Regions from separate parts of the Pelosinus baikalensis genome, predicted to be linked through region 3. Evidence: riboswitches for the same ligand, from Rfam matches in the RefSeq annotation. Region 3 holds a riboswitch; each other region holds the start of a gene.
The links. Region 3 has a riboswitch for S-adenosylmethionine ahead of metK (methionine adenosyltransferase). Riboswitches for the same ligand answer to the same signal wherever they lie in the genome.
Positions count from the first base shown of each region.

Region 1: linked by a shared signal. The riboswitch ahead of LMF89_RS07400 (trans-sulfuration enzyme family protein) and the one ahead of metK (methionine adenosyltransferase) in region 3 are both predicted to bind S-adenosylmethionine.
Region 2: linked by a shared signal. The riboswitch ahead of metX (homoserine O-acetyltransferase MetX) and the one ahead of metK (methionine adenosyltransferase) in region 3 are both predicted to bind S-adenosylmethionine.
Region 4: linked by a shared signal. The riboswitch ahead of LMF89_RS20850 (pyridoxal phosphate-dependent aminotransferase) and the one ahead of metK (methionine adenosyltransferase) in region 3 are both predicted to bind S-adenosylmethionine.

Region 1 is NZ_JAJHJB010000007.1:71,488-73,696, forward strand. It holds gene LMF89_RS07400 (trans-sulfuration enzyme family protein) at 1-980, opposite strand, end outside; SAM riboswitch class I at 1,063-1,165, opposite strand; gene LMF89_RS07395 (diacylglycerol/lipid kinase family protein) at 1,347-2,209, opposite strand, start outside.
Region 2 is NZ_JAJHJB010000025.1:48,047-50,255, reverse strand. It holds gene LMF89_RS16515 (PTS glucitol/sorbitol transporter subunit IIA) at 1-196, shown strand, start outside; gene LMF89_RS16510 (transaldolase family protein) at 258-935, shown strand; SAM riboswitch class I at 1,092-1,192, shown strand; gene metX (homoserine O-acetyltransferase MetX) at 1,298-2,209, shown strand, end outside.
Region 3 is NZ_JAJHJB010000006.1:115,968-118,176, reverse strand. It holds gene metK (methionine adenosyltransferase) at 38-1,228, opposite strand; SAM riboswitch class I at 1,289-1,391, opposite strand; gene coaBC (bifunctional phosphopantothenoylcysteine decarboxylase/phosphopantothenate--cysteine ligase CoaBC) at 1,448-2,209, opposite strand, start outside.
Region 4 is NZ_JAJHJB010000041.1:12,798-15,006, reverse strand. It holds gene LMF89_RS20855 (MFS transporter) at 1-889, opposite strand, end outside; SAM riboswitch class I at 1,063-1,167, shown strand; gene LMF89_RS20850 (pyridoxal phosphate-dependent aminotransferase) at 1,242-2,209, shown strand, end outside.

The DNA of each region.
Region 1 (2,209 bases), on a different contig from region 3:
TCTACTCCACCAAGGCTTTCTGCAAAGCGAATCATTTGTACTTTACGCAGTACTTGCTTAACCCTTTCCGGATGATCTACTACAAAAGACAGCATACCGCCATAACCAGATGATTGACTATCATGTATATCTTTGCCTTGATGATCAGCTAATCCTGGGTAGTACACCTTAACAACTTTGGGATGACGAGTCAGCCACTGCGCAATAGTTTGCGAGTTTTCATTATGCTTTTCCATCCGCAATGCCAATGTTTTCATACTGCGAATCAATAGCCAACTATCATTAGGTCCCAAAATTCCTCCTGTTGAATTTTGGATGTAACGTATCGAGGCACCTAAATCGGCATCCCGAGCAACAACTAATCCGCAGACCAAGTCGTTATGACCCGCTAAATACTTACTGCCACTGTGAATTACCACATCAGCTCCCAAATCTAAGGGACGTTGAAAATATGGTGTTAAGAACGTATTATCAACGATAACTTGAATATTGTTTCCTTTGACTAATTTTACAATAGCACGAATATCGACAATCTTCATTAACGGATTGGTAGGTGTTTCTACCAATATTGCTTTAGTAGCAGGTGTAATACTCTGTGCAACTTCTTCTATGTTACTGCCATCTACAAAACTTACTGTTAAGCCAAAATTACTAAATATTTTATCAATGACCCGATATGTACCACCATAGCAGTCTTCTACAACCACCAAGTGATCTCCGGTCTTATACAACATTAATATAGCCGTAATCGCAGCCATCCCCGAAGCAAATGCCAAACCGACTGCACCATTTTCCAGTGTAGCAATCCCTTCTTCTAATACTTTTCTTGTTGGGTTCTGGCTACGAGTATAATCAAACCCCGTGCTCTCACCAAGAGCGGGATGACGAAACGTTGCTGATTGATATACAGGAGTGCTTATTGCTCCCGTTTTTTCATCTGTACAGACCCCAATATGCACAATTTTTGAATTTTGTTTCATAAATACCTCCTGAATCTTTATTTTTTTTAAATTAAATAAACCCCTTTCCGAGGAAAGAGGTTTATTTAAAGCAACCATCTTCCTCTTATCTGTCAGGATTCTCATCCTGCTGGAATTAGCACCACTGCATTACTGCCGGTTGCTGGGTGTCATCGGGCCAGTCCCTCGACCACTCTCGATAAGAGCTTATTCATTTTTAAGATTATACCATATGGTATTCTATGTGGTCAATATTCCATTTACACTTTTAATGCCTTTTAGCGATTTTAGTTTTAATTTTGTTAATCAACTCAGCGAATAAAACATATAAAACGAATTGAACCACAAAGACGCAAAGGACACAAAGGGGTCTATATACTTTCTTGACTAGGAACAGAAAACTTCAATCTTTCTGGGTAGTATCGTAACGCTAAGAGGCAGCTTGGGACCCAGTTCTCCATCTAAGTCGCTTTCTACTTCTTCAGCACATTCTATATAAATAGTTTCCGCCTGTAGACAAGTAACATATTTACTATTACAGTGAATACCTTTTAAAAAGCTAATAAACAAACTCATTAATTCAGGCAGATTACACTTTTTCACAATAAGTACGTCCAATTTTCCATCATCAATTTTAGCATGAGGTACCAAATTAGGAAATCCGCCAACAGTACCACTATTCATTATTAAAAATAAAAAAATATCTTCCTCAATGATTTGCTGTTCTGTAATAATTCGCATTTTTAATGCTTTAAAATTAGGTAATTCTCCAAGTCCCTTTAAATAATATGCAATTTTCCCCAACGTGTTTTTCAGCATACTATCTGCATTATGAGCTACTGATGTCATCAATCCAGCACTAGCAACATTGAAAAAGTATTCATCATTGACTTTACCTACATCAATTCTCTTACGCTGTCCCTTTGTAATTGTCTCTACACAAGTATCAATATTTTTATCTAACTGCAAATACGCTGCAAAATCGTTAGATGTACCACTTGGAATAATACCTAGGGGCAGGTCTATTTCCTGTCTGAGCATATTATTTATTACACTATGGATGGTACCATCCCCACCGGATACGATAATACCATCTACAGCAATTTCTTTTACCAGCATGATAAAAGCATCACTCTCTTGCTCATTGCTAACCCTGAGGGGAATTATGATACAATCTTCTTTTTGAAAAGCCTCAATTACATTGTCCAATTTAAATTTAAAACTAGCATCACCTGATATTGGATTATATA
Region 2 (2,209 bases), on a different contig from region 3:
TGTTTTAGTCATAGCTGGTCAAGAATATAAGGTTGTATATGTAGGCGATGAAGTGCAGGCTAATTTGGAAAATTTGGGTCATATAACCTTGCGGTTTGATGGCAATACAGAAGGGTTAGGCGGAAGTGTATATCTTGAGGATAAGGCATTGCCTGCTATAAAAATTGGCGATGTTATTTCTATATACAGAGAATAGATGTTGTTATGCGATGAACCTTTCAGATGGATTGGAAAGGAGTAGCTAAGGGGGGGTTCGAATGAATATATTACTTGATAGTGCGAAAGTTGATTTTATAACAAGTGCCAATGAATATTATCCAATTGATGGTATTACGACCAATCCAACTATTCTAGCCAAAGAAAAGAGACCCTATATTGAAATCCTTCAAGAAATAGTATCTATAATTGGCAGTGAAAAAATGCTCCATGTGCAGGTATTAAGTACAAATGCCAAAGAAATAGTTAAGGAAGCGGAATATGTAAGCCAGATTCTTAATGGCAATATTTATATTAAAATTCCGGTTGTGCCTGAAGGGTTTAAGGCGATGATGACTCTACAGAAATTGAATATAAAAGTTACTGCAACTGCTGTGTTTACTCCACAACAGGCGCTTATGGCTGCAAAAGCTGGCGCTAGTTTTGTAGCGCCATACGTAAACAGAATTGATAATATTTCTGGTGATGGTGTAAAGGTAGTAGCTGATATTGTAAAAATTTTCGATACTTATCATATTAAAACGCAAGTGTTAGCAGCCAGTTTTAAAAATGTAGAACAAGTGCAGAAAGTTTGTTTAGCTGGTACTCATGGTGTAACGGTTAGTGAAGATGTTTTTATCAACTTGTATCACCATCCTTTGACGGAGTGGAGTGTCAATACGTTTATTGAGGATTGGGAAAGTGTTTATGGTAAAGGAGCAATATTAGGTGAGGTTTAATCAAGGAGATGCGATTATGAAGCTAGGAGTTCTTTAGTTATAGATATGTTGCTGCGGATTTATTAACGAGATTACCTGTAAAATATTGCTATTGTCGATATTACATGGTATAGTATAAAAAAAGTTAGGTTTACAACGTTACAATTTAATAATGAGCTCTTATCTAGAGTGGTCGAGGGACTGGCCCGATGACACCCGGCAACCGGCAGTAATGCAGTGGTGCTAATTCCAGCAGGAGTAATCCTGGGAGATAAGAGGGTTTAGTATATCATAAAACCCTTCTTATTTGTGAGAAGGGTTTTTTATTATACAAAAAAGAAAGCAAATATTTTTCTATAATCTAGAATAAGGAGAGGGTATGAATGCTGTTAAAAGACAGCTGTGTTTTAGAGATAACAATAACTCACTTTTCAGGATTTAAGTGGAGATCTTATTTGAAATTAGCCAGGGTAGCCAATAAGGAACATCCTTTGCATCTTAGTTTAGGCGGAAGGTTAGATGAGGTTGTTGTAGCATATGAAACATATGGTCATTTATCAGAAGGTGGAGATAATGTCATCTTATTGAACCATGCATTAACGGGTGACAGCCATCCTTCTGCTCATACTCAGCATGATGAAAAAGGCTGGTGGGAGCCTTTGGTTGGCCCAGGACGTCCCTTGGATACAGAAAAGTTTTTTATTATTTGTGCAAATGTACTTGGTGGCTGTCAGGGAACAACGGGTCCTGCTTCTCCAAACCCAGACACTGGCTTGCCCTATGGTATGAATTTCCCGGAAATTACTTTGCTTGATACGGTTCATGTACAAAAGAGGTTATTGGATGTATTAGGGGTTCATCATGTAAAGTTAATCATTGGTGGGTCTATGGGAGGGATGCAATCTTTGGAATGGTCGGTAGCCTATCCTGATTTTATGGATGGAGTTATGGTGATTGCCGCTCCTGGATATGCCTCTTCTCAGTCGATTGCTTACAATAAGGTAGGACGACAGGCTATTATCCTTGATCCAGAGTGGCGAGAGGGAAACTACTATGGCGGGATTGGTCCCGAGAAGGGATTAGCAATTGCTAGGGCTGTTGGTATGATTACCTATCAGAGTGAAATGTCAATGGAAGGAAAATTTGGACGAAAGCGTCGTAATGGCTGTTTTGAGATTGAAAATTATTTAGATTACCAAGGAAATAGTCTAGCACGTCGTTTTGATGCCAATTCCTATCTGTATCTCCTGCGCGCCTTGGATTATTATAATCTATTGAAAAGTTGTAACAGTTAT
Region 3 (2,209 bases):
ATTCAGAAAAATCCTGCTAAAACAGCTAACGTCCCAATTATAGATTAGCCTCTTTACGAAGCGTTTCTGCTTTATCGGTCCTTTCCCATGGTAAATCCACATCCGTACGACCAAAATGCCCATAAGCCGCTGTTTGGCGGTAGATAGGGCGACGTAAATCTAACGCTTTAATAATACCAGCCGGACGCAAATCGAAATGCTTTTTAATAAGCTCAGCAATTACATCTTCATCCACCTTAGCAGTCCCAAAAGTTTCTACCATAATCGATACTGGATGAGCCATACCAATAGCATAGGCTAGCTGAATTTCACATTTATCTGCCAATCCTGCTGCAACAACATTCTTAGCTACGTAACGTGCAGCATAAGCTGCAGAGCGGTCAACTTTGGTACAATCTTTACCAGAGAAAGCACCACCACCATGACGAGCCATTCCGCCATAGGTATCAACAATTATTTTTCGACCAGTCAAACCAGCATCACCTTGTGGTCCACCGATTACAAAACGACCTGTCGGATTGATATAGTATTTGGTTTTCTCATCTAATAATTCTGCTGGAACAATAGGAGCAATTACTTTCTCAATCAGATCTTTTTCAATGGTTGCCAGTTCAACTTCAGGGCCATGCTGAGTCGATATAACAATGGTATCAACGCGAAGGGGTTTACCGTCTTCGTATTCTACTGTAACTTGAGTTTTACCATCAGGACGCAGATAACTTACTTCCTCATTTTTGCGCACCTCTGCTAAACGACGAGCCAATTTATGAGCTAGAGCGATTGTTAATGGCATGTATTCAGGAGTTTCATTGGTAGCATAACCAAACATCATTCCTTGGTCACCAGCCCCAATGGATTCAATTTCGTCCATTTGACCTCGTTTGGCCTCTAAAGACTTATCAACGCCTAAAGCAATATCAGCTGATTGTTCTCCAATGGAAACCAGCACACCGCATGTATCTCCATCAAAACCATATTTTGCACGTGTATAACCAATTTCTTTCACCGTGTCACGTACAATTTTTGGGATATCCACATAACAACTTGTAGTGATTTCACCAACTACATGTACTTGCCCTGTCGTAATAAGAGTTTCACAAGCTACACGTCCCATTGGATCTTTTGCCATGATTGCATCTAATACACTATCTGAAATTTGATCTGCTATTTTATCTGGATGGCCTTCAGTAACTGATTCTGATGTAAATAAAACTCTCTTTTTTTTCACAAATCATACCCCCATTTATTAATAAACAATAAAAAACACCCATAGGGAGGGTGTTACACTCTCCCATCTTGCGGATTATTCCGCAGGAATTGGCACCGTTTTGGATTCCAAATGGTTGCCGCGGTTTCATTGGGCCAATCCCTCCACCAACTCTTGATGAGCATATCATATAAAATTGTATCAAATTAAATACTAATGTAAAATAATAAAAAAATCAACCTATTTTCGACATTCTGCGAGAATTTTATCCAAAATAATGTTTGCCATGTGTTCTTTGGACATTTTGGATAACTCTTCAATCCGCCCATCACGGTATAACACCTTCGCTATATTGTGATCTGCATTAAACCCAACGCCTGGAACAGATACATCATTAGCAATAATCATATCCAGATTTTTTTTTGCTAGTTTCTCTTGAGCATGGAGAACCAGCTGCTGAGTTTCCGCAGCAAAGCCAATTAGCATCTGCTGTTTTTTCAACTGACCAAGTTCTAATAATATATCAGGGTTTCTTTCTAACACAAGCTGTAATGTATCGCCAGTCTTCTTAATTTTGTGTTCTGCAGTACTTTGTGGACGATAATCGGCTACAGCAGCAGCTTTGATTACAATGTCACTCTCATTATAATGCGCCAATACAGCAGTCCTCATATCTGATGCGGCTTCTACATATTCGACTTTAATTCCGCAGGCAACTTTTAAATTGGTAGGTCCTGATATTAACGTAACAGTTGCTCCTCTTGCAGCAGCAGCACTTGCTAAAGCATATCCCATCTTCCCGCTAGAGCGATTGCCAATATATCTTACAGGATCAATCGCTTCTTTCGTACCACCAGCCGTAATCAAGACTTTTTTACCTGCAAAATCATTTTGGGCAACTATCAACTGATGGACTTTTTCTAAAATCACTTTAGAATCAGGTAAGCGTCCTATTCCCTCTACACCACATGCTAACATCCCGCTCTCTGGTATCATAAAATG
Region 4 (2,209 bases), on a different contig from region 3:
TTGACACACCGGAAGCGACTAATTTATCACTGATATAGCCGCATGTAGCCGTTACTATACATAATGCCGCCCAAGGAAAAGAAGCAGCAATCCCCATTTTCTGCAAAGAAAAATTCTGAGCCTCTATTAAGTATAATGGCAACCAAGCTAAAAATACATACATAATATAATCAGTTATAAAATATTGAATCCCAATGGCCCAAAACTGGGAAGATCCCAAAAAAGCACGCCAAGGTGCCAGTTCTTTTTTATCACTATCTACCATCAGACCTTCTTCTATGTAATCTGCCTCTGCAGCATTGGTAAACTTACTCTCATGGGGAGTATCCTTAGCTAAATAATACCAAAGTGCTGCCAATAGTAAACCCACTCCACCAAAAATAATAAATACGGAACGCCAGCCAAAATTCATCATTAATAGGATCGTAAGCGTTGGACCAACAACCGGTCCAAAAAATACACCGCTTAACATAAACGAAGAAGCACGTCCCTTTTCATTATTATTAAACCAACGGTAAATAAATCTTCCAAAAGCAGGTGCCATAGGACCTTCGCCTATGCCAAACAGACTTCTCGCCAGAATAAATGAGGTAAAGTTACTACATGCCCCTGTTAATACTGTAAAGGCGGACCACCAAGTAGCTGCTATCGCCAGCACCCTGCGATGCCCCCAAAATTCAGACATGATTCCACCTGGTATTTGCATCAAAGCATAACCAACAAAAAAAGCCGTCTGTATAAATCCCATATCCATTTTGGTAAAGCCTAATTCTTGCATAATAGTGGGAGTGGCTACTGATAAATTGACTCGATCCATGTAAGAAATAAAACTAATAAAAAACATAAGTCCTGCTAATTTCCATCGAAAACTTGTTTTTGTCTGCCCCATACGATAATCCTCCTCAATTATGAATATAAGTGTTTTTACAATGGACTTCCATTCATATTAACACATTATACTTTCGTTAAGTTTACATGTCAATTGACGAGTGATACTATTTTCTCAATTCTCCTTGACACCAAGTAGAAACTCATGCTACTATTACTTTCATCAACTACATACATTCATCAAGAGTTAGCCGAGGGTATTGGCCCGATGAAGCTACGGCAACCACCGCGCAATGCGAACGGTGCCAATTCCAACAGGAATTTCCTGGGAGATGAAGATCATTTTTGAAAATAGAATCTTCTTCATCTTATGAAGAAGATTTTTTTATTGTAAATGCAAAGGAGTCAATACTATGAATCAAAATTCACAACAAGCTCAAACTCTGCGTAAATATGCCTCAGAAAAAGCTGGTCGTTTTACAGAATCAGTTATTAGAGAAATGTCTCGTATTGCTGCCGCTCATAAAGCCATTAATCTTGCACAAGGCTTTCCTGATTTTCCGGCATCGGATCAAATAAAAGAGGCCGCTGTTAAAGCAATTTTAGAAGATCACAATCAATATGCAATTACCTGGGGGACTAAGTCACTCAGAGATGCTATTACTTTGAAAAACAAAAGAGACTATAACATTGATATTGACCCGGAAACTCAAATCACCGTATGCTGCGGTTCAACAGAAGGCATGGTAGCAACCCTCTTAGCCACTATTAACCCTGGGGATGAAGTCATTATATTTCAGCCTTTTTACGAAAACTATGGTCCTGATGCCGTATTATGTGGCGCTAGTCCCAAATACGTCCAACTGCATCCACCAGAATTTAGCTTTAATAAGGAAGAATTAACAGCGGCATTTTCAAACCGCACCAGAGCCATTATTATTAATACTCCAAATAACCCTACTGGTAAGGTTTTTAACCGTGAAGAGCTGGATCTCATTGCCAAACTATGTATTCAATATGATGTCTTGGCAATTACAGACGAAATCTATGAACACATCATCTATGATGAAATAAAACACATTCCTCTGGCTACCTTGCCCGGCATGGCAGAACGAACCATAACCATCAATAGCATTTCGAAAACCTATAGCGTAACAGGCTGGCGCATTGGTTATGTGATTGCTTCCGGCGAAATCAGCCGATCCATACGTAAAATGCATGACTTCTTGACGGTAGGAGCAGCCGCTCCCCTGCAAGTAGCCGCCGCCCAGGCCTTAAACTTTCCCACCACCTATTATGAAAAGTTAGCAGATTTTTACAGTAAGCGTCGCGACTTTATGTTAAAGGAATTGGCTGCTATCGGTTTTAATTGCATTCGCCC